Regions from separate parts of the Streptomyces sp. NPDC004051 genome, predicted to be linked through region 3. Evidence: riboswitches for the same ligand, from Rfam matches in the RefSeq annotation. Region 3 holds a riboswitch; each other region holds the start of a gene.

Region 1 (10,128 bases), on a different contig from region 3:
GACGTCGCCGAGCAGGGCAAGGGCGTGGGCCGCGCCACGATGCGCGTCCTGATACGACGCCTCGCCACGCTGCCGTCCTGCCGCGAGATCCGGCTCTCCTACCACCCGGAGAACGCCCCCGCCGCCCGCCTGTACGCGTCGCTGGGCTTCACGCCCACCGGAGAGTTCGAGGACGAGGAGATCGTGGCCGCGCTGAGCGGCGGGCCGGCCGCCGCCTGAAGACACCATCAGGCGGGACGTTCTCGCCGGCCCGGCCCGCGGGGCCTCCTCCCACGCGCCGGCCACCGCCGGGTGACGACGAGCAGCTCACCGGTGGGGAGCGGGCCGCGCCGCGCCTGGACCGCTCCCGGCCGGCGGCTCGCCGATCCGCCCCCGCTGGGTGGGCCGCAGGCCCGGACGGACGGTGCCGCTTACCACCGCGTGCCGGGCCGGAGCGCGGGGACTGGGCCATTCGGCTGTACCGCCGCGCGCGCACCGACGGGCCGCTGTGTGGTGGACCCGGACGCGCACCGCGGCCAGGGCGTCGGCGGCCCGGGGCGCTCAGCCACGGAGAACCCACGAACGGAGTATGCCCATGCCCCTCATACGCCGATTCACAACGGTCCGCAGACGCCGTACCGCGTTCGTCGCCGCGCTGGTGACCTGCTCGACCGTACTGGCCGGCCAGGACCTCGCCGTGGCCGGCGGCACCCCCGCACCCTCGGTGCCCGTCCCGCGACTGGACTGGAGCCCCTGCGTCCGCGGCAGCGAGTTCGACTGCGCGACCGCGAAGGTGCCGCTGGATCACGGCAGACCGGGTGGCCGCACCCTCGAGCTGGCGGTCGTCAGACGGAAGGCGACCGACCCCGGCCGGCGCATCGGCACCCTCTTCTTCAACCCCGGCGGCCCCGGCGGCCCCGGAACGGTGCAGATGCCGCAGAACTACGAGAAGTTCCCGCGCGAGGTGCGGGAACGGTTCGACATCGTCAGCTGGGACCCCCGGGGAGTCGGCAGCAGCACCGCGGTGAACTGCTTCGCCAGTCCCGAGGAGGCCGCCGAATGGAACGCGGGCAGACCGGCGGGCTTCCCGGTGGGCGAGAAGGAACGGGCGGCCTTCATCGCCGCGTCCCGGGACCTGGCCCGGCGCTGTGGACAGCGCGACCCCGAGTTGCTGCGCCATGTGTCGACCACCGACACCGCCCGCGACCTCGACCTGCTCCGCCGGGCGGTGGGGGAGCCGCACCTCACCTACCAGGGGATCTCCTACGGCACGATCCTGGGCGCCACCTACGCCAACCTCTTTCCCGGCAAGGTCCGCGCCATGGTCCTCGACAGCAACATCGACCCGCAGGCCTGGACGCATCACGCGTCCGACCACGACCCCCGGCTCACGACGTTCCTGCGCATGGGCTCGGACCGCAGCGCGGCGGCGACCCTGGACCGGTTCCTCGCCCTGTGCGGGTCCACCACCACCGCCCACTGCGCCTTCTCCGCCGGCGGCCCGAAGGCGACCCGGACCAAGTTCGACCAGCTGATGCAGCGGCTCCGGAAGCAGCCCGTGGGCGCGTGGACCTACGCCGGCACCGTCGCCGACGCGGTGAAAAGCCTCTACGTCGTCCACCCCGGTTGGACGGACCTCGCCGGCCGGCTGCAGGACCTGTGGCGGGGCCGCGCCCCGGAGCCGGCCTCGTCCCCGCTCCCACCGGCGGTCCCGGACCCGACCCCGTACCTGGGCGAGGAGCAGGGCGCCGCGGTGTTCTGCGGTGACAGCCCCAACCCGCGTGACCCCGGGGCCTACCACGCCATGGAGGAGGCTGCCGCCGCTCGTGCGGGCGACGCCGGGCGCTTCTGGACCTGGGCCGCCGAAGGGTGCGCCACCTGGCCCGCAATCGCCGCCGACCGCTACCGCGGCCCGTGGGACAAGCCGACGGCCCGCCCCGTCCTGGTGGTCGGCACCGCCTACGACCCCGCCACTCCCTACTCGAACGCGCAGGCCATGGCCGAGGAACTGGCCAACGCACGCCTGCTCACCAACGACGGCTACGGGCACACCGCGTTGATCAACCCCAGCAGCTGCGTCAAGGCGCACGAGAGCCGCTACCTCGTCGACGGCACCCTCCCGCCGGTCGGAACGACGTGCCGACAGGACACGCCTCCCTTCTCCGCGGCCAAGCCGGCCGGCGGCGTCACCACCGGCGGCGGCGGAACGGCCGGCACCACCGCCTGAACCGGCCGGGGGCCCCGGCCGCTCACCGCTCCCCGCTGAACCGCTCCCCGCCGCACCGCTCGGCACCAGGCCCCGGACCCGCCTCGGTCCGGGGCCGGTGCAGTCCTGCGACGAGAAGTGCGACCAGTCGGCGTGCATCGTGGTCGGGGTCACGGTCGGCGCCGACGCGGAGGTTCCCGATGCCGTGCATCAGCCGGCCGCACACCTCCAGCACCTCGCCGTGCCCGTCCGCTGACGGCCTGTCAGGCCGTTGAGCAGGGCAGATGCGGAGGTCCGGTGGGAGTGCCGGGTTCGCAGCGGCGGGGGTGATCTCCGCCACCACCGGCGGGGGTGCTCCAGCAAGCGCGCTAAGCTGCACCTGCCCCGCGGGGGAAGTCCGGTCGAATTCCGGCGCTGACCCGCAACGGTGGGCGGAGCCCCTCCAAGGCCCCGCAAGCCCGATTACCCGCGGTGTGAAGGCTCCTGTCATTCGCCGTGGACTGCGAGAGGTGCTGCGCAGGGCGCCCGCCGCCCGGGGCCGCTCCTTCTGTTGCGTAGGGGCACGGCCTGAGGCGAAAGCGACCCGTCCGTGGCCACCACCCTCGAAACCGAACCCGCCACGCCTGCGCGCACGCCCCGTACCGGAGCCGGGACCATGTCTTCCGGACGCGTACCGCTGCCCCTTCTCCTGATCGGCCTGGGCGCCGCTCTGCCCGTGTCCCTCGTCTGCGGGGTGGGGATCGGGGCGTCGGGGATCTCCTGGGGCGAGGTGCTGCACCATCTGTGGGCCGGGTCGACGGGCGGGTCCATCACTCCCGGTCAGGTACCGGCGTACACCATCGTCTGGGAGCTGCGCTTCCCCCGGGCCGTGCTGGCCGCGATCGTAGGGGCCGGGCTGTCGGCCATCGGCGTCGCGGTGCAGGCCATGGTCCGCAACGCGCTCGCCGACCCGTACGTGCTGGGCATCTCCTCGGGCGCGGCCGTGGGCGCCAACGCCGTGCTCATCTTCGGGGCCTTCGGCGCGCTCGGCGTCTGGGCCCTGTCCACGGCGGCGTTCCTCTCCGCGCTCCTGGCCATGGTGCTGGTGTACGCGATCGCCCGTACCCCGCGCGGCCTGAGCCCGCTGCGGCTCGTCCTGACGGGCACCGCGATGTTCTACGGCTTCTCGGCCGTCACCACGTTCATGGTGTTCGCGGCCGAGCGCGGTGAGGCGGCCCGGTCCGCGATGATGTGGCTGCTCGGCAGCCTCGGCGGCGCCAACTGGGCCTCCGTGCCGATCGCCGCGGGGGCGGTGCTCGGCGGCCTCGTCCACCTCGGATGGTCGGCGCGTCGCCTGAACGCCCTGGCCATGGGCGACGAGACGGCCGCCGCGCTGGGAGTGGGCCCGGAGAGGCTGCGCAAGGAGCTGTTCCTGGTCTCCGCGGCCGTCACGGGGGCGGTGGTGGCGGTGAGCGGGGCGATCGGCTTCGTCGGACTGATGGTTCCGCACGCCGTGCGGATGCTCGTCGGCGCCGACCACCGGCGGCTGCTGGCCGTCGCGCCACTCGCCGGAGCCGTCCTGCTGATCTGGGTGGACATCCTGTCCCGCGTGGTGCTCGCGCCGGTCGAACTGCCCGTGGGCGTACTGACCGCGGCCATCGGCGTGCCGTGCTTCGTCCTGCTGATGCGTCGCCGTTCCTACACCTTCGGAGGCGTGTGATGCGGGTCGACGTCGACGCACTGACCGTCGAGGCCGACGGCGCCCGGCTGGTGGAAGAGGTCACGCTGGGGGCGGACGAGGGGCAGCTCGTCGGACTGGTCGGGCCCAACGGCAGCGGGAAGTCGACCCTGTTGCGCTGCGTCTACCGGGCGCTGCGCCCCTCGGCCGGTACGGTCCGGCTCGACGGCGAGGACCTGTACGCCATGAGTGCGCGGGAAAGCGCCCGCCGGGTGGCCGCACTGCCCCAGGAGGCGGTCACCGAATTCGACTTCACGGTCGCCGAGGTCGTGGCGATGGGACGGCTGCCGCACCAGCGGTCGGCGGCCCGGACCACCGACGAGGACCGCGGGGCGTGCGAGGCCGCGCTGGCGGGGGTCGGCGCCGCCCACCTCGCCGACCGCGGCTTCCTCACCCTCTCCGGCGGCGAACGGCAACGGGTCCTGATCGCCCGGGCGCTCGCCCAGCGACCCCGGGTGCTGGTGCTCGACGAACCCACCAACCACCTGGACATTGCCCAGCAGTTGGAGGTGCTCGCCCTGGTGCGCGGCAGCGGGCTGACGGTGCTCACCGCGCTGCACGACCTCAACCTCGCCGCACTCCACTGCGACCTGCTCCACGTCATCCACGGCGGCCGGATCGTCGCCTCCGGCGCTCCGCACGACGTGCTCACAGCCGAGCTGCTGGCCGAGGTCTTCGGCGTGCGGGCGCACCGCGTCCCGCATCCGGAGACCGGCGCCGTACAGCTGCTCTTCGACCGTCTCCTGCCCGCCCGGTCCGTCCAGTCCGATCAGCCCGCCCAGTCCGCCACCTGAGGAGTCACCGTCACCATGCCGCACCCGGCACGCCCCGCCGCACTCGCGCTCGCCACGGCCCTGCTCCTCACCGGCTGCGGTGCGCAGGTCACCTCTCAGGAAGAGGAGAAGGACGGTTCCGCGGCCCGTGACGGCCACTATCCGGTGACCGTGGAGAACTGCGGAGAGAAGAAGACCTACGACAAGGCGCCCCGGCGCGTGGTCACCAACGACGTCGGCATCACCGAGATCATGTTCGCGCTCGGGCTCGAGGGGCACATGGCGGGCTACGTGATGCCCGACGACAAGGGCGACCTCACCTCCGTTCCCTGGAAGGACGCCTACCGGAAGACCGAGTGGCTCTCGAAGGAGAGGATCAACAAGGAACTGGTCCTCGACGCCCGCGCCGACCTGGTCTTCGCCGGCTGGAACTACGGCTTCAACGAGGGAACCGGCTTCACCCCCGCCGAGCTGGAAAAGGTGGGCGTCGACTCGTATCTGCTGAGCGAGTCGTGCCGCAACGGGAGAGGGAAGGCACGGGGCGTGATGTCGCCGCTCGACGCCCTCTACACCGACCTGCGGAACCTGGGCAGGATCTTCGACGTCGAGGACCGCGCCACCGCCCTCGTCACGGAGTTCCGGAAGCAGGTGGCCGAAGCGCAGGCGAAGGCGCCGAAGGGCGCGGACCGCCCGAGGGTCTTCCTCTACGACGACGGGCGGGACAAGCCGCTGACCTCGGGTGCGTACGCGGGTCCGCACGACATCATCACCAAGGCGGGCGGCGACCACATCATGAAGGACCTCGAGGACAGCTGGACGACGGTCGGCTGGGAGACCGTCGTCGAACGCGACCCGGAGGTGATCGTGATCAACGACTACGGGGACACCGGCGCCGACCAGAAGCGGAAGTTCCTGAAGTCCTACCCGCCGCTCGCCCGGGTCTCGGCCGTCAGGAACGACCGGATCGTCGTCCTCGACTACGTGGACCTGGTGGAGAGCCCGCGCAACCCCGCGGCCGTCAGCTCACTCGCCGCGGAGCTGAGGGACTTCGACCGGGGCGGATCCGCCCGGGAAGAGGGGTGAGGCCGCATGTCACGCGACGCGAACCCCGCCCCCTGCCGGGTCGTGGTGTGCCGGGACTGCTGCTGCGGCAGCTCCAAGGTGCCCGGCGTCGACCACGCGGCGCAGACGGCGCGTCTGCGGGCGGCGGTTCCGACACGGGTCTCCGCCTGTCTGGACCTGTGCGAACAGGCCAACGTCATCGTCGTCCAGCCCTCCGCGGCGGGCCGGGCGGCCGGCGGCCGGCCCGTCTGGCTGGGGCTGGTCAACGACCCCGACGCCATCGAGGACATCATCGCCTGGGCGCACGCCGGCGGCCCCGGCGTCGCACCCCTCCCGGACATCCTCGACCTCTACACCGTCAGGCCGCCACGGCGGGGCACGGCCCCCTGAAACCGCGCTCACCGGGCCGCCGCCCCCTCCGGGCCGGCGCCGCCGCCCGACGGAAAGGAACCGCCCCGGCATGACCGGATACGCTCAGGCTCAGGCGCCCGCCGAGGCCGTCACCGCGGCCCTGCACGAGGTGGCGGCCCTCGGCGGCTTCTTCGTCCTGCCCGTCGGCGGCCCGGACGAGGGCCGGCGCCTGCTCGACCCGGCCTCCGCGCGCGGCTTCACCGACCTGTCCGCAGCCGTCACCCGGCGGTACCGCACCGGCGAACCGCGGATCGGCGTGTCCATCGCCCACCTCGGACACGCGGCCCGCCTCTGGTCCCCCGCCCTGGCGTGCGTGCTGATGCACGGGATCGTCCCGGACCTGGCGGAGCTGCGGCGTGCCGACGACGGGCCGGCCCTCCGCCTGCCCCGGCCCGCCGGCTGGCACGCCGAGCGGCTCCCCGACCCCGCTCTCGCCCTGTACGAGCAGGTGATGCGGCAGCTGCGCGCGATCGAGGCCGGACTGCACGTCAAGATCGCCCCGCGCCTGCTGGACGGCAACGCCGCCTCCGCACTCGTCGGATCGGCCCAGGTCCTGCTGTCGGCCCACCCCGAGCTGCACGAGCCGCTCACGGGCCTCACCACCCGGCTGCTGGACACCGGACGACTCGTGGGCACCGGAGTGATCACCGGACCGGGTCTCACGTTCCGCCGCCGCAGCTGCTGCCTCTACTACCGCGTGCCGAACGGTTCGAAGTGCGGCGACTGCTGCCTGGCCGGCCGGGACGGACCACCGGCACCGGCCTGACGCAGGGGCGCCCGCCGCCGGGACGACACCCCGCGCGCCACCTCCGCACACGCCTCCCGCCCGGCTCGCCCGGCCCGGCCCGCTCGTCCCGCCCCGCCCGGCCCGCTCGTCCCGCCCCGCCCGGCTCGCTTGTCCCGCCCGGCCCGGCTCGCCCCATCCAGCTCGTCCCGCCCGGATCGTTCCGCCCGGCTCGGCTCGTTCCGCCCGGCTCGTCCCGCCCGGATTGTTTCGCCCGGCTCCGCCGGCCCTCCAGCCCCGGCCGTTCGTTAGCCCGCCCGGGGTACCCGGACCACCCGGTCGCGACGGTGGCCGTGCGCCTCGTGGCCGCCGACCGCACGATGACCGTGGTGCCGACCGGCAACCGATCGGTACCGGCCGGACGCGAAGGAGGCCCCGCGGTGGGCGAGCTGTACATCGACGGCGAGTGGACGAAGGCGGCGGCCGGCGGGCGGCGGGAGGTGGTCAACCCGTACGACGCCTCCGTCGTCACGACCGTCGACGAGGCGGACGCCACCGACGTGGACCGCGCGGTGCGCGCCGCCCGGCGTGCCTTCGACGAGGGGGACTGGGCGAACACCCCCACCCGCCGGCGCGCCGACCTCCTGATGCGCGTTCACGACCTGCTGCTGCGCGACAAGGAGGAGATCGCCCGCACCGAGACCGCCGACACCGGCAAGACGCTGACCGAGTCCCGCTTCGACGTGGAGGACGTGGCGAACGCCTTCCGCTACTTCGCGGAACTCGCGGGCAAGGACGGCGGCCGTGTCGTGGACGTCGGCCCGGACGTCCTCAGCCGCGTCGTCTACCAGCCGGTCGGGGTGTGCGCGCTCATCGCCCCCTGGAACTACCCGCTGCTGCAGGCCTCGTGGAAGGTGGCGCCGGCGCTGGCCGCCGGCAACACCTTCGTCCTCAAACCCAGCGAGACCACACCGCTCACCACGATCGCCATGATCCGGCTGATCGAGGAGGCCGGCGCCCCGCCCGGCGTCGCCAACCTGGTGCTCGGCTCCGGGGCGACCGTCGGCGCGGCCCTGACCGGTCACCCCGAGGTCGACCTGGTGTCCTTCACCGGAGGCCTGGCCACCGGACGCGCCATCATGGCCGCCGCCGCCGAGGGGCCGAAGACCGTCGCCCTGGAACTGGGCGGCAAGAACCCCAACATCGTCTTCGAGGACGCCGACTTCGCCGCCGCCGTGGACTACGCGCTGGACGCCGCCTTCCTGCACGCCGGGCAGGTCTGCTCCGCCGGCTCCCGCCTGCTGGTCCAGGACTCCCTGTACGACCGGTTCGTCGACTCCCTCGCCCGGCGCGCCCGGTCGATCCGCCTGGGCAACGGCATGGAGGAGGGCACCGAGAGCGGCCCGCTCAGCTCCGCCGAACACCGCGACAAGGTCGAACGCCACATCGCCGCCGCCCGGGAGGAGGGCGCCCGGCTCGTCACCGGCGGCACCCGCCCCGACGACCCGGCGCTCAGCCGCGGCTTCTTCCTGCTGCCGACGGTCTTCGCCGACTGCGACAAGTCCATGAGCATCGTGCAGGAGGAGGTCTTCGGACCGGTCGTCACCGTCGAGCGTTTCCACACCGAGGACGAGGCGGTGGAACTGGCCAACGACACCCGCTACGGCCTGGCCGGCGGCGTGTGGACCTCCGACGCGAGCCGCGCCCAGCGCGTCGCCCAGCGGCTGCGGCACGGCACCGTGTGGATCAACGACTTCCACCCCTACGTACCGCAGGCCGAGTGGGGCGGCTTCGGCCGCTCCGGCGTCGGACGCGAGCTGGGCCCCACGGGCCTGCGCGAGTACCAGGAGGCCAAGCACATCTACCAGAACCTCGCCCCGGCGCCCTCCGGCTGGTTCAAGGGCTGACCGGCCAGGCCCGGCAGCACGACGCGGCACACCACCCGCCCCCTCCCGACGGCCACCGAAGAAAGGCACCCCATGGCCTCCACCACCCCGCACGGCGCCGAGTCCTCCTACGACTACGTCATCGTCGGCGGCGGCACCGCCGGCTGTGTGCTCGCCGCCCGTCTGAGCGAGGACCCCGACTGCCGTGTCTGCGTCATCGAGGGCGGCCCCAGCGACGTCGGCGACGAACGCATCCTGCGTCTGCGCAACTGGATCAACCTGCTCGGCACGGAGTTCGACTACGGCTACACCACCGTCGAACAGCCGCGCGGCAACTCCCACATCCTGCACTCACGGGCCCGGGTGCTCGGCGGCTGCTCCTCCCACAACACGCTGATCAGCTTCCTGCCGCTGCCGCAGGACCTCGACGACTGGGTGGCCCACGGCTGCACCGGCTGGGACCCGGCGACGATCCTCCCCTACCGCGACCGGCTGCTCACCAAGATCGTCCCGGTGGCCGAGGCCGACCGCAACCCCATCGCCGAGGACTTCGTCACCGCGGCCTCCCGCGCCACCGGCGTCCCCGTCATCGACGACTTCAACGCCGAGCCCTTCGCCGACGGCACCGGCTTCTTCTCCCTGGCCTACGAGCCGGAGGGCAACCTGCGGTCCTCCGCCTCCGTGGCCTACCTCCACCCCGTCATGGACCGCCGCCCCAACCTCACCCTCCTCCTGGAGACCTGGGCCCACCGGCTGCTCACCGACGAGTCGGGGAGGCTGACCCGGGTCGCCGTCCGCGGCGCCGACGGCGAGCCCGCCACCGTGCGCGCCGAACGCGAACTCCTGCTGTGCGCCGGCGCCATCGACACCCCGCGCCTGCTGATGCTGTCCGGCATCGGCCCGGCCGAGGACCTGCGCCGCCTGGGCATCGAGGTACAGGTCGACCTGCCCGGCGTGGGGGAGAACCTGCTGGACCACCCCGAGTCCGTGATGGTCTGGGAGACCGCCCGCCCGCTGCCGCCCAACTCCGCGATGGACTCCGACGCCGGACTGTTCCTGCGCCTCGAGAAGGGGCAGCCGCGCCCGGACCTGATGTTCCACTTCTACCAGGTGCCGTTCACCGTCAACACCGAACGTCTGGGCTACCCCGTCCCGGAGCACGGGGTGTGCATGACGCCGAACGTGCCCCGGGCCCGCTCCATCGGCCGCATGTGGCTGCGCAGTTCCGACCCGGCCGAACACCCCGCCCTGGACTTCCGGTACTTCACCGACCCCGGCGGCCACGACGAGCGCACCATCGTCGAAGGGCTCAAACTGGCCCGGGAGGTCGCCGCGACCGATCCCCTGAGCGGCTGGCTCGTCCGCGAGGT
Region 2 (10,128 bases), on a different contig from region 3:
CCGTGATCAGCCGGCCGTCGAACTCCGGGATGGCGACCTGCATCGCCGCGTCCATGGGGGAGAGGGCGGCGTCCGACTCCTCCCAGGCGGCGCGCGACGACGTCAGGCACAGCCCCTGCAGCACCGGGACGTCCAGGTCGGCGAGGGCCCCGATGTCCCAGGCCTCGTCCTCCCCGCCCGCCGACGCCTGCGAGGCGTGCGTGCCGCCGGCCGCGAGCACGGTGGCGACCAGGGTGTCCGCCCGGCCGAGGATCTCGTACAGCCCGGGGTCGGCGCCGCGCAGCGAACCGCAGTACACGGGCAGGGCGTTGGCGCCGTGTGCCTCGATCGCGTCGCAGAGCGTGTCCACGAAGGCGGTGTTGCCGCTCAGTTCGTGGGCGCGGTAGAAGAGCACGCCGACGGTCGGACGGTCCGCCGAGACGGTACGGGAGCCGTGCACCCCGTACTCCGGCATCCGGCGCGGCTCCTCGAAGCCCTCGCCGGTGAGCAGCACGGTGTCGGACAGGAACCGGGCCAGCTCGGCCAGGTTGTCCGGGCCGCCCTCCACCAGGTACTTCAGTGCCTCCGCCACGACGCCCGCGGGCACCGACGACTCGGCCATCAGCTCCGCGTCCGGCACGGCCTCGCCGCCGAGCAGCACCGTCGGGATGCCGGACGCCCTCAGCGCCGCGAGCCCGTCCTCCCAGGCGCGCTTGCCGCCCAGCAGCCGTACGACGGCGAGGTCCGCGCCGTCGAGGAGCGCGGGCAGTTCGGCCGCCACGTCCACGCGGGTCGGGTTGCCGATCCGGTAGGAGACGCCGGTGGCGGCGCGGGCCGCCAGCAGGTCCGTGTCGGCGGTCGACAACAACAACACTGTGCTCATGCGGGCGCTCCCGGTGGAATGAAAGGCAGTCCTTGCGGCGCGCCCGACTCGATGAGCCGCCAGAGCGCGTCCGTGTCCGCGTGCTGTTCGATCAGGTCGCCGAGCCGGTCGAGCTGCTCCTCGCGCAGCGCGGCGAACGAGGTGTCGGGGGCCGGCACGAAACGGCGCCCCGCGGCGGCGGCCACCTCGCGCAGGAAGGCCCGGCGGAAGCCGTCGGACTCCAGCGAGCCGTGCCAGTGCGTGCCCCAGGTCTGGCCGACCCGGCAGCCGTCCAGGCTGTGTCCGCTGTCATCGGAGATGAACGCTGTCCCGCCGGTGACGTCGGCGACCCCGTGATGGATCTCGTACCCCTCGACGGGCTCCCCGAGGGCTTGTCCGACGGGACGGGTCAGCGTCTTCTCCCGCGCGAACCGCACCCGTACGGGCAGCAGTCCGAGCCCGTCGACGTGTCCGGCGCGGCTCTCGACCTCGTCCTCGATGTGCTCGCCGAGGATCTGGTAGCCCCCGCAGATCCCCAGCACGGGCCGCCCCTCGGCGGCCCGCCGCTCCAGGGCGTCCGCCAGCCCCCGCTCGCGCAGCCACTGAAGGGCCCGCACGGTTCCGCGGGTCCCCGGCAGGACGACGAGGTCGGCGTCGGCCAGTTCCTCGGGCCGGTCCACGAACCGCACGACGACGCCCGGTTCGGCGGCCAGCGCGTCCAGGTCCGTGAAGTTGGACATCAGCGGCACCGCGCACACGGCGACCCGCAGCACGTCCTCGCCGACCGGCGGGGCGACGGCCGACTCCCGCACGGCGCCGCGCAGGGAGACGGCCAGGCCGTCCTCCTCGTCGATGCCGAGCCCGTGCCGGAAGGGCAGGACGCCGTACGTGTGCCGTCCGGTCAGGCCGTGCAGCATGTCGAGGCCCGGCTCCAGCAGCGTCACGTCGCCCCGGAACTTGTTCACCAGGAACCCGGCGACCAGCGCCTGGTCCTCGGGGGAGAGCAGGGCGACGGTGCCGAAGAAGGAGGCGAAGACCCCGCCGCGGTCGATGTCGCCGACGACGAGGACGGGGAGCCCGGCGTTCCTGGCGATCCCCATGTTCACGATGTCGGTGCGCCGCAGGTTGATCTCGGCCGGGCTGCCGGCCCCTTCACAGATCACCGCGTCATACGTGCCCCGCAACTGTGCCAGGCAGTCCAGTACCGTGCCCAGCAACTGCTGTTGCCGTCCACCGTGGTAGCCGCGCGCGCTCAGCTCGCCGACCGGCCTGCCCAGCAGCACCACCTGGCTGCTCCGCTCGCCGCCCGGCTTGAGCAGCACGGGGTTCATCAGCGCGGTCGGCTCGACCCGGCAGGCCTGGGCCTGCATGGCCTGCGCCCGTCCGATCTCGGCGCCCTCGCGGGTCACGAACGAGTTCAGTGACATGTTCTGCGCCTTGAACGGCGCGACCTTGACGCCCTGTCGTGCCAGCCACCGGCAGATCCCGGCGGTCACCACGCTCTTGCCGGCGTCCGAGGTGGTACCGGCGACCAGCAGACCCCCACCGCTCATGACCTGTGCCCCTTCCCGGAGGTCCGTGCGGCGGCGATCCGCGTGCCGATGATCCGCGTACCGGCGATCCGCGCGGCGGCGCCGACGCCGAGCGCCAGCCAGCCCACGCGCCGCGAGAGCCGTACCGCCCGGTCGATGTCCGCCGTGGCCACGGGGCGGCCGGTGCCGTTGAGGACGGGCCGGTCTTCGACCCGCCCGGCGTAGGACAGCGTTCCGCCGAGCCGCACGCCGAGCGCGCCCGCGAAGGACGCCTCCACGAGGCCGGCGTTGGGGCTGGGATGCTTCGCGGCGTCCGCGCGCCACGCCCGGACGGCGCCCCGCGGGTCCGGTCCGGCGGCCGCGGCGAGCACGGCGGTCAGTCGTGCTCCGGGCCATCCGGCGACGTCGTCGAGGCGGGCGGAGGCCCAGCCGTAGCGCCGGTACCGGGGCGACTTGTGGCCGACCATGGCGTCCAGGGTGTTGACGGCCCGGAACCCGAGCAGCCCCGGCACCCCGGCGACGGCGCCCCACACCAGGGCGCCCACCACGGCGTCGGAGGTGTTCTCGGCGACGGACTCCACCACCGCGCGGGCGATCCCGTCGGCGTCCAGCGCCTGCGGGTCCCGCCCGCACAGGTGCGGCAGCCGTGCCCGCGCGGCCTGGACGTCCCCGGCCGTCAGCGCCCGCCCGATGGCACGGGCCTCCCGGGCCAGCGACGTCCCGCCGACGACGGCCCAGGTGGCGGCGCCGGTCAGGGCGACCGAGGCGGCGGGGGAGGACTGTACGCACCGGGAGGCAAGGCTGCCCAGGGCGACGGCCCCGCCGACGCAGACGGCGGTGTGCAACGCGCCCCGGCCGCGGTCGTCCCGCCACAGCATCTGTTCCACGGCAGCCGCGGCCCGCCCGAAAGCGGCGACCGGATGCCCTCGGCGGGGATCGCCGAGGAGCAGGTCGCCGAGGAGGCCGGCGGCGGCGCCGTACGCGAACTCGCGATCGGCACCCACGGGTTCAGCCGGTGGGGGATCCGGTGGGAACGCCCGCCCCGAGCCGGGACGGGGCGTTGCTGGTCGACCTCGACGGGCAGCCGGGCATGGCGATATGTCCTCACTCAGGGTGTCCACGCCCTGGTTCGACGAGACCGGCGGTGAGAGTTCCTGGCTCCCGGGGTGTGCACCCCGGTGACAGTGGCGGGACCGCGCCGGACTTCCACCGGCTTCCTCTCCTGCCGCCGCATTGGCATCCGGCAGTTCACCACGGCCCGGAAGAACCGTCAACCTGCCTTTGACCTGCGAGGCTGAAGTGTGCTGAGGCCCACAGAGGGGCTCCGGTGGGGGGAACGCGAACGGGCGGTGCGGGGCTTCACACCCCGCACCGCCCGTCGGACGGAGACGACCTCGGTCAGGCCACGATCAGGTAGATCCCGTACGCCACCGCCGCCGTGCAGGCCGCGAAGCAGGCGTAGGCGCCGGCGACCGCCAGGGCCGCGGACTGGCCCTGGGCCACGGCCCGCTCATGGCGGGACAGGCCGACGATGCCGAGGGTGAACAGGGCCACCAGGGCCACGGTGACCACGAGGCTGACGCCGAAGACGGAACCGAGGGCCGCCCAGTCGATCTGCATGGTGCTCTTCTTCCTTCGTCTCTTCCTTCGTGCCGGGACGCGGTCAGACGGTGGTCTTGGCGGGCGGGTCGGCGGGGGCCGGGGCCGGGATGGTGGCCGAGAGATCGCCGGCCGGAGGCGGGGTCACCGCGGCCATGGCGACGGTCACCACGCCGGCGGGCTCCTCGGCGGCGGCGGCCGGGACGTCGGCGTCGTCGTGGTCGTTGACGTTGGTGTGGTCGACGACCTCCCGCCGGGAGATCTTCCAGATCGCCGCGCTGGAGACGACCAGGAAGACGGCGACGACGGCGGTGCCCCAGCTGCCGGCTCGGCAGACCAGTTCGGCGATGGCTCCGACCAGGGCCGCCGCCGGCAGCGTCAGGCCCCAGGCGACGAACATCCGGGTGGCCGTCGACCAGCGGACGACACCGCCCTTGCGGCCCAGGCCCGCACCCATCACGGCACCGGAGACCGAGTGCGTGGTGGAGAGGGAGAAGCCGAGGTGGGAGGAGGCCAGGATGACCGTCGCGGCGCTGGTCTGGGCGGCGAAGCCCTGCTGCGGCTGGAGGTCCGTCAGGCCCTTGCCCATCGTGCGGATGATGCGCCAGCCGCCGAGGTAGGTGCCGAGCGCGATGGCGACGCCCGCGGAGACGATGACCCACATGGGCGGGTCGGAGTCCGGGGCGAGGGCGCCGCCGGCGACCAGGGCCAGGGTGATGATGCCCATCGTCTTCTGCGCGTCGTTGGTGCCGTGGGCCACGGAGACGAGGCCGGCGGAGGCGATCTGACCCGCCCGGTAGCCCTTCTCGGACGCCTTGCCGTCGGCCTTCTTGCCCAGGCGGTAGGTCAGCCGCGTGGCGAACATCGCGGCGACGCCGGCCACCAGCGGCGCGGCGATCGCGGGGATCAGCACCTTGGTGACCAGGACGTCACCGTGCACCGCGCCGAAGCCCGCCGAGGCGACGGTGGCGCCGATCAGGCCGCCCATCAGGGCGTGCGAGGAGCTGGACGGCAGGCCGACCAGCCAGGTCAGGAGGTTCCAGAGGATCGCGCCGACCAGTGCGGCGAAGATGACCTCGGGCCGGATGCCGGCCTCGTCGACGAGGCCTTTGGAGATCGTGTTGGCGACCTCCACGGAGAGGAAGGCGCCCACCAGGTTCAGCACGGCGGACATGGCCACCGCGACCTTGGGCTTGAGAGCACCGGTCGAAATGGTTGTCGCCATCGCGTTCGCGGTGTCGTGGAAACCGTTCGTGAAATCGAACGCGAGTGCGGTTACCACCACAATCGCGAGGATCAGCGAGAAGCTTTCCATTTACCCAGGCAATCGTTCGAAGTCATTGGCGCGTTGAACGTAGGTAACCTGAGTGAACAGAAGATGAACTGGGATGGGCGACGGGATGACCTTGAGGGGTGTGAACGCCCCCTCGGACGGCCCCGCATCCACCATGCCCCACCCGCGGCGGTGCGGCTGAAGGGCTGTGACCCCGTCGGCGGACGTCCACGGCCGGCCGTGGATCCGTTGAAGAGACCTTCGTCACCCGGCAGGATCACGGCATGACCGAACAGCGACGCCGTGCGAGCGAGGAGAAGGCGCGCGCCTGGACCGGCCTCGTCGAGGCCGCCCGCCGGACCGTCTCCGACGGGCTCGTCGTCGGTACCTCCGGAAACGTCTCGGTACGGGTCGGTCCGACCGTACTGGTCACACCGTCGGGGGTGCCCTACGACCGCCTGACCCCGCACGACGTGACCGGTGTCGACCTCACCGGCCGCCAGGTCCTCGGCACCCTGGTCCCGACCAGCGAGCTGCCCATGCACCTCGCGGTGTACCGCGCGACCGGCGCCCGCGCCGTGGTGCACACACACGCCGTGCACGCGACGGCGGTCTCCACGCTCGTCGACGAACTCCCGCTCGTCCACTACATGGCCGCCGCGCTCGGCGGGCCCGTCCGGGTCGCCCCGTACGCGACCTACGGCACCGAGGAGTTGGCCGGACACGTGCTGCGCGCCCTCGACGGCCGCACCGGCTGCCTCCTGAGGAACCACGGCACCCTCACCCACGGCGCCACCCTCGACCAGGCCTACGACCGCACCGCCCAGCTGGAGTGGATGTGCAGGCTCTGGCTGACCGCCTCGTCCGTCCCGGGCCGCTCCCCGGCCCTCCTGTCGGCCGACCAGCTGGCGGAGGTCGCGGACCGCCTGCGGGGCTACGGGCAGCGCGACTGAGAGGTCACCCGGGCAAGACGTCCACTGGCCGGGGGGCCGGTCCGCCGGGACACTGGGTTCCGTGCGCACTGTCAGAGCGACGGCCGCTGCCGTCACCGCCGTGATAGGTGCCGGAGCCGCCGCGGTGGCGGCCGGCCGGCTCGCCAGCGACGCGGCACTCAAGGCGCCGCCGGGCAGACCGCTGCCCACCGAGCCCCGGCTCACCGTGCACGGCACCGCCGCCGGCCAGATCAGCCTCACCCGGGACCTCGCCGCCCTGCGCCCCGGCCGCTACGGCCTCACCGGTGACGACTCCCACGCGGTCGTCGGACCCGTACTGGAAGGCATGTCGGACTCCGCCGACACCGTCGTACGCCGTCTCGAACGCGTCGTGCGGGGCACCCTGAAGCCCGGCGACCGGGCGTGGCTCACCCCGAACCTGTACATAGGCGACCCGGGTGCCGCACTGGGCCTGGACCACACCGACGTCCTCGTCCCCGGCGAACTCGGCCCCCTTCCCGCCTGGTTCGTGCCGGGCGTCCGGGAGACCTGGGTGATCGCGGTGCACGGCCTCGGCACCACCCGGGAACACCCCATGAACCTCATGGAGTTCCTGCACCGCCACCACTTCCCGATGCTCATCCCCTCGTACCGGGGCGATCCGGGCGCGCCGCGCTCGCCCGACGGCCTCAACCACTTCGGCGAGACCGAGTGGCGCGACCTCGACGCGGCGATCCGCCACGCGCTGGACGCCGGTGCCCGACAGGTCGTCCTGCTCGGCTGGTCCACCGGCGCGACCATGGCGCTGCGTGCCGCGGCCCGTTCCACCCTGCGCGACCGCATCGCCGGACTCGTCCTCGACTCCCCGGTGCTCAGCTGGGAATCGACCCTGCGCGCCCTCGCCGCCGCCCGCCGCACCCCGGGCGTGCTGCTGCCGCTGGCGGTCCGCGCCGCCCAGGGCCGCACCGGCCGCTACGGCGACCACCACCCCGGCACGACGGAGGCGGAGCACATCGACGTCCCCACCCTGATCGTCCACGGCCCCGGCGACGTGGTGGCCCCCTGGCGGCTCTCCCACCGCCTGGCCGCATCCCAGCCCAACACAATCACCCTGCTCACGGTCGCAGACGCTCCGCACGGCGCCATGTGGAACGCCGACCAGGACACCTACGAAGAGGCCCTGCGCCGCTTCCTCACCCCGCTCATGTGACCTCCGCACCTCCCGCGGGTGACCCCCGTGCCGGCTCGGCGGTCCCCTCCGGCTCCTCCGGCCGCTCCGGCTCCTCCGGCTTCTCCGCCCCGGCGGGTGGCGGGGGCCGGGCGGACGGGGGAGCGGGGGCCTCGCCGGGGATTCCGCTCGGGGCCGCGGCGCCGGCCTGCCACCGCCCCTCGACCGCCCGTGCGACCCGCTGCGCCGGCCCTCTCCGTCGCCGCCCGTGACATTCCGTTTGGGTTTTCGGACCGTCAACCGCAAGACTGCACCCGTGACGTCCCGTATCCCGCGCGACTCCAGGCTTCGACTTGTCCGCCCGCGACCCCTGGCCGCCGCCCCCAGGGCGATGAACCAGCAGCGCTCGCGCCGTCCTGCGCCGCGCCCTCCGGAAGGCACACCGGCCCCCGCGGAGCTGGCCAGGACGGCACGCTCCGGTCTGGCCGGAGCGGCCCGCGTCGCCCGCTGGGCCGACGCCGCCCTCGGACCCGGCCGGAGCAGCAGCGCCACCGCCGCCGGCAAGGCCATCCTCTCCGACGCGACCGCGCGATGGGCGGCCGACGACCTGGGCCTGACCCCGGCTCAGGTCCGGGCCGACTGGGACACGGCCCGGCTCGCCGGTCTGGTCGAGGTGCACGGCGACACGGCCCGCCCCGGCTGGCGGCTGCGCGCCTGGGACCGCGACGACAGCGCCGTGCTGCGCGGCTGGGTCGCCCTCTTCGACGCCTGGTCGCTGGCCCACCCGGAACCCGAGGGCCACGAATCCGCCACCGTCGGCGAGGTCGTCTCGGCCATGCCGCAGGTGCTCTCCTTCCTCCAGCTCTCGGCCGGGCCCGTCCCCGTGCCCCAGCTCCTCGACCTGCTGCAGCAACGGGTCACCGAACTGCGCACGGAGCGCTGCGAGGTCGACTACACGTCCCCCTCCGCCGACACCGCCCGGCCCACGCCCGTCGAACCGGGCGCCGCCGACGCCCCGCTCGCCCCGCTTCTCGAATGGGCCCTGCGCGCCCTCGCCGCGGTGGGCGCCCTCACCTACGGCGAGGGGCAGGCCACGCTCACCCCGCTCGGCAGCTGGGCGGTCTGGGTCAAGCTGGAGCAGATCTGCGTCGCCGCCCAGAGCCCCGCCGGGAACATCGAGCAGAGCGCCGAGGACATGCTCCGCGGCTGCGCCCAGCTGCGCCCCAACGCGGCCCGCGCCGAGTACCGCGCCTGGCTCGCCGCCCGCCCGGTCGCCGGCGCCGTCGCCGAACTGCTCGCCGCCGCCCGGGGTGAGGACGCCCTGCTGCGCGGCCTCGCCTTCGAGGCGCTGCGCGTGGTCGGCGCCCCCGCCGAACCCGAGGTCCGCGCCGTGCACGACGAGCCGACACTGCGGCCCTACGCCCTGCTGTGGCTGGCCGAGCACGAGGGCGCCGACCCCGAGGACGCCCACCAGGTCCTCACCCGGGAGGAGGCCACCTGGCTGTGGGTGGACACCGCCGCCGCGGTCGCCGACCACGGTGAGGCCCCGCTGCTGGTACGGCACCTGGAGTCCGCGGTCCAGCCGACCGTCCCCGCGCTGCTGGACGAGGTGCGTGCGGTCGGACACCCGCGCACCGTGCAGGTGCTGGTCGCGCTCGCCGCCGCGCACCCCGACCCGGCTCTGGCCAAAGCCGTCCGGCGGGCGGCCTTCCAGGTGCACACCGGAGGCTGACGCCACCGCCACCGCCGCCACCGCCGCCACCACCGTCCCGCGAGATCCCACCGGCCCGGGGCCGGGCTCAGGCCCCGGCCTCGGGCGCGTACGTACCGAAGCTCCAGACGTTGCCCTCGAGGTCCCGGGCCGTGTAGTCCCGCGAGCCGTAGTCCTGGTCGGCCGGGGGCGCCAGGATCTCCGCGCCCTGGGCCACCGCCCGCCGGTGGTGTGCGTCCACGTCGTCCACGACGACGTACACCCCGGCCGGCCCCGCACCCTTCATCGCCGTGTCGAAGACGCCGCCGCGGCCCCGGGAACCCAGCATCACCGCGCCGTTGCCCTGGACCAGCTCGGCGTGCACCACCGAGCCGTCCTCGCCCTCGTACACCGACAGCTCCGTGAAGCCGAAGGCCTCCGTGAGCTGCCGGATCGCCGCCTTCGCGTCCGCGTACAACAGCGTCGGGAAGACGCTCGGACGTCCGCCGCCCGTACCTGCCACGGCCCACTCCTCACCTCCCGCAGCCCAAAACCCGGCAACGGGAAAACCACCGGAAAAACGACCTTCCGGCAGTCTGGCACCGACCACCGACAACGCTCCGTGACCCGGCCGGGAGAGGGGCATCGCACACCCGCACACCGGAAAAGTGGTTGCGCGACCCCGTTAGAATGGCCCGCATGGCCATTCTCCTTGTGCATTAGACGGCGGGAACGCCCTCAGCCGCCCACCGCCGACTTCCCCAGGCTCCGTTCGAGCAGGGGACCCCCAACGCCTGGAGTCTGACCAGTGATCTCCGCCTCCGGCATCGAGCTGCGCGCCGGTGCCCGTGTCCTCATCGAAAGCGCCACCTTCCGCGTCACCAAGGGCGACCGCATCGGCCTGGTCGGCCGCAACGGCGCCGGCAAGACCACGCTCACCAAAGTCCTCGCCGGCCAGGGCATCCCCGCCGCGGGCAGCGTCACCCGCTCCGGCGAGGTCGGCTACCTCCCCCAGGACCCCCGCACCGGCGACCTCGACGTGCTCGCCCGCGACCGCATCCTCTCCGCCCGCGGACTGGACGTCCTGATCCGC
Region 3 (10,128 bases):
CGAGATCAGCTTCGTCGTCGACACGAAGCTGCCCGCCTGAGTGGCTCTTTCCGACCTCCAGCCACTGGCCTGCTGCAACGGGTGCAGTTCGACCGTTTCAGGGAAGGCTACGGTGCGTGACGCTCTGCGCTGGTGCGGCCCTCGGCCGGTCCTGTAACGGGCTGTCCACCAAGGCCCGCCCGGCAGCGGACGGCAGGTGCCGTCCGCTGTCCCCGGCTGTCGGGGGCAGGGTGTCGGTGCGGTGAGGTGTCGGCAGATCAGTTCGTGGGTGAGCCGCGCCGTCGTCAGCAGGGCCACGCCGAGGTCGGCCCGCACCGACAACCCGTGCACGACGGACTGGACGAGTCCGGTCAGGGTCGCTGCGTCGGTCCCGGTGGGGAGTTCCCCGCCCTGAGCCGCTCGCTCGATGCCTGCGCGGCGGACTGGTGGACCTGTGTCGGGAGCAGGGCATCGCCTTCGTCCCGTACTTCGCCGTCTCCGGCCTGCTGCGCGAGGCGGCCGCCGGCCAAGAGCACGACGCGCGCGTCCGCTCCGTCGCCCGCGCCCACGGTGCGACGCCGGCCCAGGTACGGATCGCCTGGACCCTCCACCGCGGTCCGTACGTGCCGGCCATTCCCGGTACCACGAACCCGGCACACCTCGCAGAGAACATCGCCGCCGGAAGCCTGCGCCTGACCGAACAGGAGTTGGCCGTTCTCGACAAGCCGGACGAGGGCGCTGTCTGAGCCCCTGCCCACGGGATGAGGGGAGTTCCGTCAGCTCGCCTCGGCCGCCGGTGCGGCGGGTGCCGTCACCGTGTCCCAGTGGACCGTGCGGTCGCACCAGCGGTCGAGGAGGGTGCGGTCGTGGCCCACGGCGAGGAGACCGGCGCCGGTTTCGGTGCGGTAGGCCTCGACCACCGCCACCAGGGCGGCCGTGGTCGACGCGTCGAGCATCGCGGTCATCTCGTCGCAGATCAGCCAGCGGGGACGCAGCACCAACGCGCGGGCCAGGCAGGCGCGTTGAAGTTGGCCGTCGCTGACCTCGTGGGGGCGGCGGGTGAGGAGGTCGGGGGTGAGGCCGACGGTGGAGGCCAGTTCGGCGACCCGGTCGGGGGCCTCGGTGCGGCGGCCCGTGGCGCGCAGGGGTTCGGCGATCAGGTCGGCGAGGGTCAGGCGGGGGTCGGCGGAGAGGCGGGGCTGCTGGAAGACGACGCCGAAGGCGGTGCGCAGCGCGCGGGGGGCGCGGTGGCGCCAGTGGCGTACGGGGGTGCCGTCGAGGGTGAGGGTGCCGGCGTCGGGGCGGTGGAGGAGGGCGGTGACCTTGGCGAGGGTGGACTTGCCGCAGCCGCTGGGGCCGAGCAGGCCGACGGCCTCGCCGGGGGCGAGGGTGAGAGAGGCGTTCCGGACGGCGGGGGTCCGGCGGTCGTAGCCGGCGGTGATGGAGCGGAGTTCAAGCACGGACGTCCTCCAGGGCCTCGACCGGGACCGGAACCGGGACCGGGTGGTGGCAGGCGACCGAGGCGGTGAGGGGCGGGAGGGTCGCGCAGGTGGGGGTGGCGCGGTCGCAGCGGGGGGCGAAGGCGCAGCCGTCGGGGAGGGCGCCGAGTTCGGGGGGCATGCCGGGGATGGGGGTGAAGGCGCGGTCGGGGAGGGCGTCCAGGAGGCCGCGGCTGTAGGGGTGGCGGGGGCCGGTGGTGCCGAAGAAGGTGTCGGCGTCGGTGAGTTCGACGATGCGGCCCGCGTACATGACGGCGACCCGGTCGGCGATGCGTTCGGCTGCCGTCAGGTCGTGGGTGATCATCAGGAGGGCTCGGGCCTGGTCGGTGCCGTCGCCGGGGGTGTCGACGTGGCGGCGGAGTTCGTCGACGGTGTGGTCCACCAGGTCGCGGTCGAGGCCGGTGGTGGGTTCGTCGGCGAGGAGGAGGGGTGCGTCGCCGATGAGGGCGAGGGCGGTGGCGGCGCGTTGGGCGAGGCCGCCGGAGAGTTCGTGGGGGTGGCGGTCGAGGTGGTCGGCGGGGAAGGCGGCGCGGGCGGCGGCCTTCTCGGCGGCGGCGCGCAGGGCGGCGCGGCCGCGGACGCCGGTGAGTTCGGCGACCGTCTCCTCCACCTGGGAGCGGATGGTGCGGACGGGGGTGAGGTGGGCGGCCGGGCTCTGCGGGATGAGGCCGATGCGACGGCCGCGCACGGTGCGGGCGAGGGTGCGTTCGTCGGCGGTGAGCAGGTCGAGGTCGCCGAGCAGGGCGTGGCCGGCGGTCTGCGCGTTGGCGGGCAGCAGGCCGAGCAGGGCGGAGGCCAGGACGGACTTGCCGCAGCCGCTCTCGCCGATCAGGGCCAGGCATTCGCCGGGTGCCACGTCGAAGTGGGCGTCGGTGACGGCGGCGATGCGGCCGCCGCCGGGCACCAGGAAGCGGACCGACAGTCCGCGGACCGACAGTACGGGAGGTCGCTCGGTCACAGCGTCAGCTCCGATCGGCGGCGGGGGTTGATCCGCTCCCGCCAGACTCCGGCGAGGCCGGCGATGGCGAGGGTGGGGATGATCAGGAACAGGCCGGGGAAGAGGGTGGGCCACCAGTGGCCGGCGAGGAGTGAGCCGCGGGCACCCTGGATGAGGGTGCCGAGGCTGGCGGTGTGGGTGGGCAGGCCGAGGCCGAGGAAGGAGAGCGCCGACTCGTGCCACATGGCGTGCGGGATCATCAGGACGGCGGCGAGGCCGGCCTGGGGCAGTACGCCGGGCAGCAGGTGCCGCAGCGCGACCCGCAGGCGGGAGGCGCCGCCGGAGACGGCGGCGTCGATGTAGGGGCGGGAGCGCAGGGAGAGGACCTCGGCGCGGACGATGCGGGCGGTGGACAGCCAGTGGGTGAGGGCGACCGAGATCACCACGGGCCAGACGCCGGGGCGGAACATGGCGACGATGAAGATGCCGAGCAGCAGGTGCGGGACGGAGGAGATGGTGTCGACCAGCCGCATGACGAGGCGGTCGACCCAGCCGCCGAGGGCTCCGGCGGTGGCTCCGACGGCGGTGCCGATGACGGTGGCGGTGATCGCGGCGACGACGCCGACGAGCAGGGAGACGCGGAGGCCGTAGACGCAGCGCAGCAGGAGGTCGCGGCCGACGTCGTCGGTGCCGAAGGGGTGGGACCAGCTGGGTGGGAGGAGTTTGGAGGCGAGGTCGACGGCCTGCTGGTCGAGCTGGACCAGTGGGGGGACGAGCAGCACCGCGAGGGCGGTGAGGGCGACCAGGGCGGCGGAGACGCGCAGGCGCAGGGTGTGGGTGGAGCGGCGGGTGGTGCCGTGCGAGCGCCAGGCGGTCGCGTCGGCCGCAGGGGTGGTCGCGTCGGTCGTGGGGGCGGTCGCGTCGGCCGTGGGGGCGGTCGCGTCGGTCTTCTCGACGGTGGTGTCAGCCATGGGGGTCACATCTCCTCCAGCTTGACCCTCGGGTCGATCAGTCCGTACAGGAGGTCGGCGAGGAGGTTTCCGGCGAGGACGGCGGCGGTGGCGAGGGTGGTCAAGGCGGCCAGGAGGGGGAAGTCGACGGCGGTGGCCGCCTCGACGGTGGCGGCGGCGATGCCGGGCCAGCTGAAGACGGTCTCCACCAGGAGGGCGCCGGTGATGAGTTCGGGGACGCGGGATCCGATGAGGGTGAGCACCGGCAGCAGTCCGGAGCGCAGGGCGTGGCCGAGCAGGACGGTGCGTTCGGCGAGGCCGCGGGCGCGGGCGCCGCGCACGGGGTCCTCGGCGAGGGCGTCGCCGACGCCCTGGCGGACGTAGAGGGTGAACCAGGGCAGCTGGGAGATTGCGAGGACGCCGGCGGGCAGGATCAGGTGGCTGGTGACCTGGCCTGCGGTGACGTGTTCGCTGCCGGTGTCGGTGAGGCCGCCGGCCGGGAGGACGTCGAGGTGGAGGGCGAACATCCAGACGGCGAGCAGGGCGATCCAGAAGACCGGCGCGGCCTCCAGGGAGTAGGCGAGGGAGGTGACCGTGCGGTCGAGGAGCGAGCCGGGGCGGCGGGCGGCGAGGACGCCGAGCAGGGTGCCGAGGAGGACGGCGACGGCGAACGCGACGGTGCACAGCAGCGTCGACCAGACCAGCCGTTCGCCGATCGCCTCGGCCACCGGCTGCCGCATCACGCTGGAGTGGCCGAGGTCGCCGGTGACCGCGGAGGTCAGCCACTCCCACCAGCGGACGGCGAAGGACCGGTCCACGCCGAGGTTGTCGCGGAGCCGGTCCAGGGTTTCCTGGTCGGCGCCGAGGGCGGCGGTTCCGGCGTAGGCCTTGACGGGGTCGAACGGGGAGGCGGCGGCGAGGGCGAAGGCGCCGAAGGTGACGACGAGGAGGACGGGCACGGCGAGCAGGGCCCGCCGTGCCACGAGGTGTCCCATTGCCGCCCAGGGCAGGGTCTTCACTTCTCGGGCTGCCAGTCCTCGGCGTTCCACCAGGGGCCGCTGGCGAAGCCGTGCTCGTGCGGTTCGACCTGGGTGGTGAGGTCGCCCCAGCGGTCGGCGAGGACGTAGAGGTGGTCGATGTGGGTGAGGAAGGTGTAGCCGGGGTCCTTGACGAGTGCGCGCTGGAGGTCGTCGTAGGCGGCCTTGCGGTCGTCGGGGTCCTGGGCGCGGCGGCCGGTTTCGAGGGCCTCGTCGACGGCGGGGTTGTCGTAGTGGGGCATGTTGTTGAAGCCGTCGCCGGCGAGGGAGGAGTGCAGCAGGGTGTAGAGGCCGAAGTCGGGGTCTCCGGTGCTGCCGAAGCCGGCGAGGACGGCGTCCTTGCCCATGCGGGGTTCGATGACCTCCCAGGTGGCGCCCTCGACCTTGACGTCGATGCCGGCCTTCTTGGCGTCGGAGGCGTAGGCGAGGGCGTGGTCCTGGCGGACCTTGTCGCCGGAGGGGTAGAAGAGGGTGAAGGCGGCGCGGGCGCCGTCCTTGGCGCGGATGCCGTCCCGGCCGGCCTTCCAGCCGTCGCGGTCGAGGATCTTCTTGGCTTCGGCGAGGTCCTGGGGGCGTTCGACGTCCTTGGCGTACCAGGGGTCGTCGAGGGGCAGCGGTCCGTAGGCGGGGCGGCCGGCGCCGTCGAGGATCTTGTCGACCATGGCCTTGCGGTCGACGGCGAGGTCGAGGGCGCGGCGGATCGTGGTGTCGCCGGTGATCTTGTTCCCGGTGGGGAGGGTGACGGCGCGGAAGTCGTAGGTGGTGGCCCGGTACGTCTTGCGGGCGTCGTCGTTCTCGAAGGTGGCGGCGAGGTTGGGCGGGAGGGTCGCGCCGTCGAGGTCGCCGGAGCGCAGCCGGGTGGCGCGGACGTCGTCGTCGGCGATGATCGCCATGGTGAGCTTCTTCACCTTCGGCGCGCCGCCCCAGTAGTCCGGGTTGGCCTTGAAGGTGAGTTTCTCGCCCTTGCTCCAGCCGGTGAGGACGTACGGTCCGGTGCCGATCGGCTCGGTGTTGAAGGCGCCGGTGTTGGGGTCCTGCTCGCCCGCGACGTGCTCGGGGACGATGGGCAGGACGGTGCGGGCCGGGAAGGCCGCGTAGGGGTACTTGAGGGTGAAGACGACCTTGTCGTCGCCGTCCGCCTTGACCTCCTTGACGGCGTCCAGTTCGCTCTTGGCGGTGTTGTTGGTCCTGTCGTCGAGGACCGTCTCGTACGTGTAGACCACGTCTTCGGCGGTGAGGGGTTCGCCATCGCTGAACTTCACGCCGGGGCGCAGGGTGTAGGTGTAGGTGCGGCCGTCGTCGGTGATCTCGGGCAGCGCCTTCGCGAGGGCGGGCTCGAGTTCCAGGTCGGCGTCCCGGGCGAGCAGCCCGTCGAAGATCTTGGAATTGCCGTCCTTGCCGTAGCCGAGCAGCGGGCTCAGGGTGTCCGGCTCGTTGGGGACCCCGATCACCACGGAGTCGGCGGACCCGCCGCCCGCGGCGCCGTCCGTGCCGCCGCCGGGCGCCGAGCACCCGGCGACCGCGGCGGCCATGGTCGCCGCGACGGCTGCACCCTTTATTCGTCGGGTCGTCATCGAATGTCACACCTTTGCTGCCCGGATCTCGTTGTTGCATATTAGTTGCAGCAGGTTTCTGCCCAGCACCCCCTCCCCTCATTCCCGCGCTTCGACGGGCCGGGTCCGCCGGGCGCGCGCTGCCGGGCGCTGTCCGTGCGCCCCCCGGAAGTGCTTGTCAGCGGCCCGGGACGGGGTCTAGTGTCGCCTCGCCTTGGTGAACGGGAAATCCGGTGCGATACCGGTGCGGCCCTCGCCACTGTGATCGGGAAGTCCGGCTCCGGCCCCAGGCCCTGTCCCCCGACAGGACCGAAAGGCAGCCACTGGGTCCCCCTCGGACCCGGGAAGGCGGAGCACGGGCGGTGGTACCCGTCAGCCAGGAGACCGGCCAAGGCGCGTCAACCATCCACGAGGTGCTGGAGAGGGTCTGCCGAGTCATGCACATAGCCGAGGGTTTTCTACCGCCGGCGCACGCGGTCGCCTGGGGCGTCGCGTCGGCGCCGTTCGTCGTCCACGGAGCCCGGTCGCTCACCCGCGAAGTCAGGGAACATCCCGAGAGCACGCTGCTGCTGGGCGCGTCGGGAGCGTTCACCTTCGTCCTGTCCGCGCTGAAACTGCCCTCGGTTACCGGGAGTTGTTCCCATCCCACCGGTACCGGGCTGGGCGCCGTCCTGTTCCGGCCGCCGGTCATGGCGGTGCTGGGCACCATCACCCTGCTGTTCCAGGCCCTGTTGCTCGCCCACGGCGGGCTGACCACGCTCGGCGCCAACGTCTTCTCGATGGCGGTCGTCGGGCCGTGGGCGGGGTACGGGGTCTACCGGCTGGCGCGGCGGTCCGGGGCGCCGCTGATGGTGGCGGTGTTCTGCGGCGCGTTCGTCGCCGACCTGTCGACGTACTGCGTGACGAGCGTGCAGCTGGCGCTCGCCTTCCCCGACCCGGGCAGCGGGTTCGCGGGGGCGCTCGGCAAGTTCGGCTCCATCTTCGCCGTCACGCAGATCCCGCTCGCGGTGAGCGAGGGGCTGCTGACGGTGCTGGTGATGCGCCTGTTGGTGCAGTCCAGCAAGGGCGAACTGACCCGGCTCGGGGTGCTGGTGGCCGGGATCGGGAAGAAGACGGTGGGCGCGGGCGCCGGCTCTGACTCGGGCGCCGGCTCTGACTCGGGTGAGGCGGTGGCCCGATGAGCCGTAACGCGAAGATCAACTCCCTGTTGCTGCTCCTGGTGGCCGTGCTCGCCGTGGTGCCGCTGGTGTTCGGGCTCGGCGATCACAAGGAGGAGCCGTTCGCGGGCGCGGACGCGGAGGCGGAGATCGCGATCACCGAGATCGACCCGGACTACGAGCCGTGGTTCTCGCCGCTGTACGAACCGCCGTCCGGGGAGATCGAGTCGGCGCTGTTCGCCCTCCAGGCGGCGATCGGCGCGGGCGTGCTCGCGTACTACTTCGGACTGCGGCGAGGACGCCGGCAGGGGGCGGAACGGGAGCGGGGGGCCTCCACCACCGAGGCGGACGTCGACGACGCGGCCCCTACGGGACCCGGGGCCTGATCCCCCGTGCTGCCGATCGACGCGGCGGCGCACAGCAGTCGCTGGCGCCGCCGTCATCCCGTGGACAAGGCCGTGCTCGGACTGGGGCTCACCGTGCTGGCGATCTCGCTGCCGCCCTGGCCGGGCGCGGTCCTGGTGCTGCTGACCGCGCTCGCGGTGCTGCTGGGCCCGGCGGGGGTGCCGGGGCGGCGGTTGTGGCGTGCCTACCGGGTGCCGCTGGGCTTCTGCGTGACCGGGGCGCTGCCGCTGCTGGTGCGGGTGGGCGGGCCGGGCGGGTTCGTGGCCTGGGCCGACGACGGGCCGTTGCGCGCCGGGGAGTTGCTGCTGCGCACCTCGGCGGCCTCCCTCGGGGTGCTGCTGTTCGCCTTCACCACGCCGATGTCCGACCTGCTGCCGCGCCTGGTACGGGCCGGTGTGCCCGCTCCCCTGGTGGACGTGGCGCTGGTGACGTACCGGATGAGTTTCCTACTGCTCGCCTCGGTGCGCCGGGTCCGGGAGGCGCAGGCGGCCCGGCTCGGGCACACCGGCCGGGCGGCGGCCTGGCGTTCGCTGGGCGGGCTCGGCGCGACCGCGTTCGTCCGCTCCTTCGACCGGGCGGCGCGGCTGCAGACGGGGCTCGCCGGACGCGGTTACGACGGCACGCTGCGCGTGCTGGTGCCGGAGGCGCGGGTCTCGGTGCGCTTCACGGTCGGGAGCCTGGCCCTGCTCGTCGCGCTGGCCACCTTCGCCCTTCTCCTGGAAAGGCCGCTGTCGTGAGCGAGCCCGCACTGGTCGCGCTGCGGAACGCGTCCTTCGCGTACGAGGACGGCCCGGCCGTGCTCACCGGTCTGGACTTCGAGGTGCGGGAGGGGCGTGCGCTCGCCCTGCTGGGCCGCAACGGCAGCGGCAAGACGACGCTGATGCGGTTGCTGAGCGGTGGACTGCGCCCGTGCGAGGGCGAGTTGACCGTGGCGGGTCGGCCCGTCCGGTACGACCGCAAGGGGCTGACCCGGCTGCGGACGACCGTGCAGCTGGTGGTGCAGGACCCGGACGACCAGCTGTTCGCGGCGTCCGTGGGCCAGGACGTGTCGTTCGGGCCGCTCAATCTGGGGCTGTCCGACGCGGAGGTGCGGGCGCGGGTGACGGAGGCGCTGGCCGCGCTGGACATCACCGCCCTCGCCGACCGTCCCACGCACCTGCTCTCCTACGGGCAGCGCAAGCGGACGGCGATCGCGGGCGCGGTGGCGATGCGGCCCCGGGTCCTGATCCTGGACGAGCCGACGGCCGGGCTCGACCCCGACGGCCAGGAGCGGCTGCTCGCCACCCTCGACGGGCTGCGCGCGAACGGCACCACGGTCGTCATGGCCACCCACGACGTGGACCTCGCCCTGCGCTGGGCCGACGACGCGGCGCTGCTCACCCCGTCCGGCGCCCGCACGGGCCCCGCGGCCGCGATGCTGGCCCGTACGGACCTGCTCGCGGCGGCGGGGCTGCGGCTGCCGTGGGGGATCGCGGCGGCCCGACTGCTGCACCGGCAAGGATTGCTGGCAGATCCGGCCACCGGGCCCCGGACCCCGGAGGAACTGGCTGCGCTGACCGCGGAGCCCGCAGAGCCCGCCGACAGCGGATGACCCCCGCTCGGGCTTCCCCGCGCGGAGGGCCGGTTCACGAGCCCACGTCTCCACGGCTCCACCTTTCCTGCAAGCCGTCCGTATGGGCAGCCTGCTCGCAGGAGGCGGGCGCGTTCCGGCGCCCGGGTGCAAGCACCTTCCTGGCCCGGAAACTCACCTCTGACGAATTGCCACCCTTCCCAGCAACCGAGGCCGAGTACATTCGGGCAGTCCTGTGTTCCTCCCAGGCTGCCCTCTTCGCCCTTCTTCCCGGTCGGCCGGCCCGACAGCATGGGAACTTGACCTGTACGTGCCCACACGAGAGGAAACGGCCATGCATGCCGACAGGCAGCGACGCCTCGCGGAGTCAGACCACAAGCGGGGGCTTCCTCGGCGTGCCGACCAAGCCCCGGTCGCCTTCAGACCCGAAACGGCCGCCGCCGGGCGCATCGGACGGATGTCCCCCGCAGCCGCGCGCTCCCTCCAGCGGACGATCGGCAACGCCGCGGTCGCCCGGCTGGTGGAGCAGGAACGCCATCAGCACGGTGCGGACTGTGACCATGGCGCCGCCACACAGCGATTCGCCGATGACCAGGCCGTGCAGCCCGACGCCATGGCCCAGGTGGATGCGGTGACGCGGACCTCGGGCAGCCCGATGCAGGCGGACGTCCAGCGCAAGATGGAAAGCGATTTCGGCGGCGAGGACTTCAGCGATGTCCGCGTTCACGTCGACCGCAGCTCGACCGAGGCACTCGGGGCCAAGGCCTACACCACGAAGACCAACCGCATCGTCTTCCGCAGTACGGCCGACATGGACGACCACACCATGCGCCACGAACTGCAGCACGTCCGCCAGCAGCGAGTGGGGCGCGTCCCCTCGGGCGTCAGCCACCCCACCGACGCTTTGGAGCGCGACGCCGAGAGCACAGCGACCAGGCTGGGGCAGGAGGCAACGGGCGTGCAGCGTGCCACGGCCGGGGAGCACAGCCACACACCGGTGCCGGCACCGGCCCAGGACGGCGCCGTCCAGCGGATGGTGCT

What was found. A riboswitch is a leader RNA that binds a small molecule or an ion and turns the genes downstream of it on or off. The one in region 3 is predicted to bind cobalamin.
Region 1: it holds a riboswitch for cobalamin, as region 3 does, so the genes downstream of both, ACWEQO_RS10545 (FecCD family ABC transporter permease) here and ACWEQO_RS24095 (energy-coupling factor ABC transporter permease) in region 3, are expected to answer to the same signal.
Region 2: it holds a riboswitch for cobalamin, as region 3 does, so the genes downstream of both, ACWEQO_RS00290 (cobalamin biosynthesis protein) here and ACWEQO_RS24095 (energy-coupling factor ABC transporter permease) in region 3, are expected to answer to the same signal.

Annotation. Positions count from the first base shown of each region.
Region 1 is NZ_JBSGHG010000007.1:9,128-19,255, forward strand. Features, by position in the region: gene ACWEQO_RS10530 (GNAT family N-acetyltransferase) at 1-219, shown strand, start outside; gene ACWEQO_RS10535 (alpha/beta hydrolase) at 575-2,206, shown strand; gene ACWEQO_RS10540 (hypothetical protein) at 2,304-2,441, shown strand; cobalamin riboswitch at 2,553-2,673, shown strand; gene ACWEQO_RS10545 (FecCD family ABC transporter permease) at 2,841-3,884, shown strand; gene ACWEQO_RS10550 (ABC transporter ATP-binding protein) at 3,884-4,696, shown strand; gene ACWEQO_RS10555 (ABC transporter substrate-binding protein) at 4,712-5,758, shown strand; gene ACWEQO_RS10560 ((2Fe-2S) ferredoxin domain-containing protein) at 5,765-6,127, shown strand; gene ACWEQO_RS10565 ((2Fe-2S)-binding protein) at 6,198-6,914, shown strand; gene ACWEQO_RS10570 (aldehyde dehydrogenase family protein) at 7,313-8,779, shown strand; gene ACWEQO_RS10575 (GMC family oxidoreductase) at 8,852-10,128, shown strand, end outside.
Region 2 is NZ_JBSGHG010000001.1:47,670-57,797, reverse strand. Features, by position in the region: gene cobN (cobaltochelatase subunit CobN) at 1-862, opposite strand, end outside; gene ACWEQO_RS00295 (cobyric acid synthase) at 859-2,394, opposite strand; gene ACWEQO_RS00290 (cobalamin biosynthesis protein) at 2,391-3,377, opposite strand; cobalamin riboswitch at 3,503-3,641, opposite strand; gene ACWEQO_RS00285 (hypothetical protein) at 3,772-3,993, opposite strand; gene ACWEQO_RS00280 (anion permease) at 4,037-5,287, opposite strand; gene ACWEQO_RS00275 (class II aldolase/adducin family protein) at 5,530-6,198, shown strand; gene ACWEQO_RS00270 (alpha/beta hydrolase) at 6,260-7,387, shown strand; gene ACWEQO_RS00265 (hypothetical protein) at 7,662-9,077, shown strand; gene ACWEQO_RS00260 (VOC family protein) at 9,145-9,558, opposite strand; gene ACWEQO_RS00255 (ABC-F family ATP-binding cassette domain-containing protein) at 9,844-10,128, shown strand, end outside.
Region 3 is NZ_JBSGHG010000026.1:31,393-41,520, reverse strand. Features, by position in the region: gene ACWEQO_RS24130 (RidA family protein) at 1-40, shown strand, start outside; gene ACWEQO_RS24125 (aldo/keto reductase) at 426-725, shown strand; gene ACWEQO_RS24120 (ABC transporter ATP-binding protein) at 756-1,439, opposite strand; gene ACWEQO_RS24115 (ABC transporter ATP-binding protein) at 1,432-2,436, opposite strand; gene ACWEQO_RS24110 (ABC transporter permease) at 2,433-3,386, opposite strand; gene ACWEQO_RS24105 (ABC transporter permease) at 3,392-4,360, opposite strand; gene ACWEQO_RS24100 (ABC transporter substrate-binding protein) at 4,381-5,976, opposite strand; cobalamin riboswitch at 6,154-6,362, shown strand; gene ACWEQO_RS24095 (energy-coupling factor ABC transporter permease) at 6,393-7,136, shown strand; gene ACWEQO_RS24090 (energy-coupling factor ABC transporter substrate-binding protein) at 7,133-7,498, shown strand; gene cbiQ (cobalt ECF transporter T component CbiQ) at 7,505-8,254, shown strand; gene ACWEQO_RS24080 (energy-coupling factor ABC transporter ATP-binding protein) at 8,251-9,108, shown strand; gene ACWEQO_RS24075 (eCIS core domain-containing protein) at 9,422-10,128, shown strand, end outside.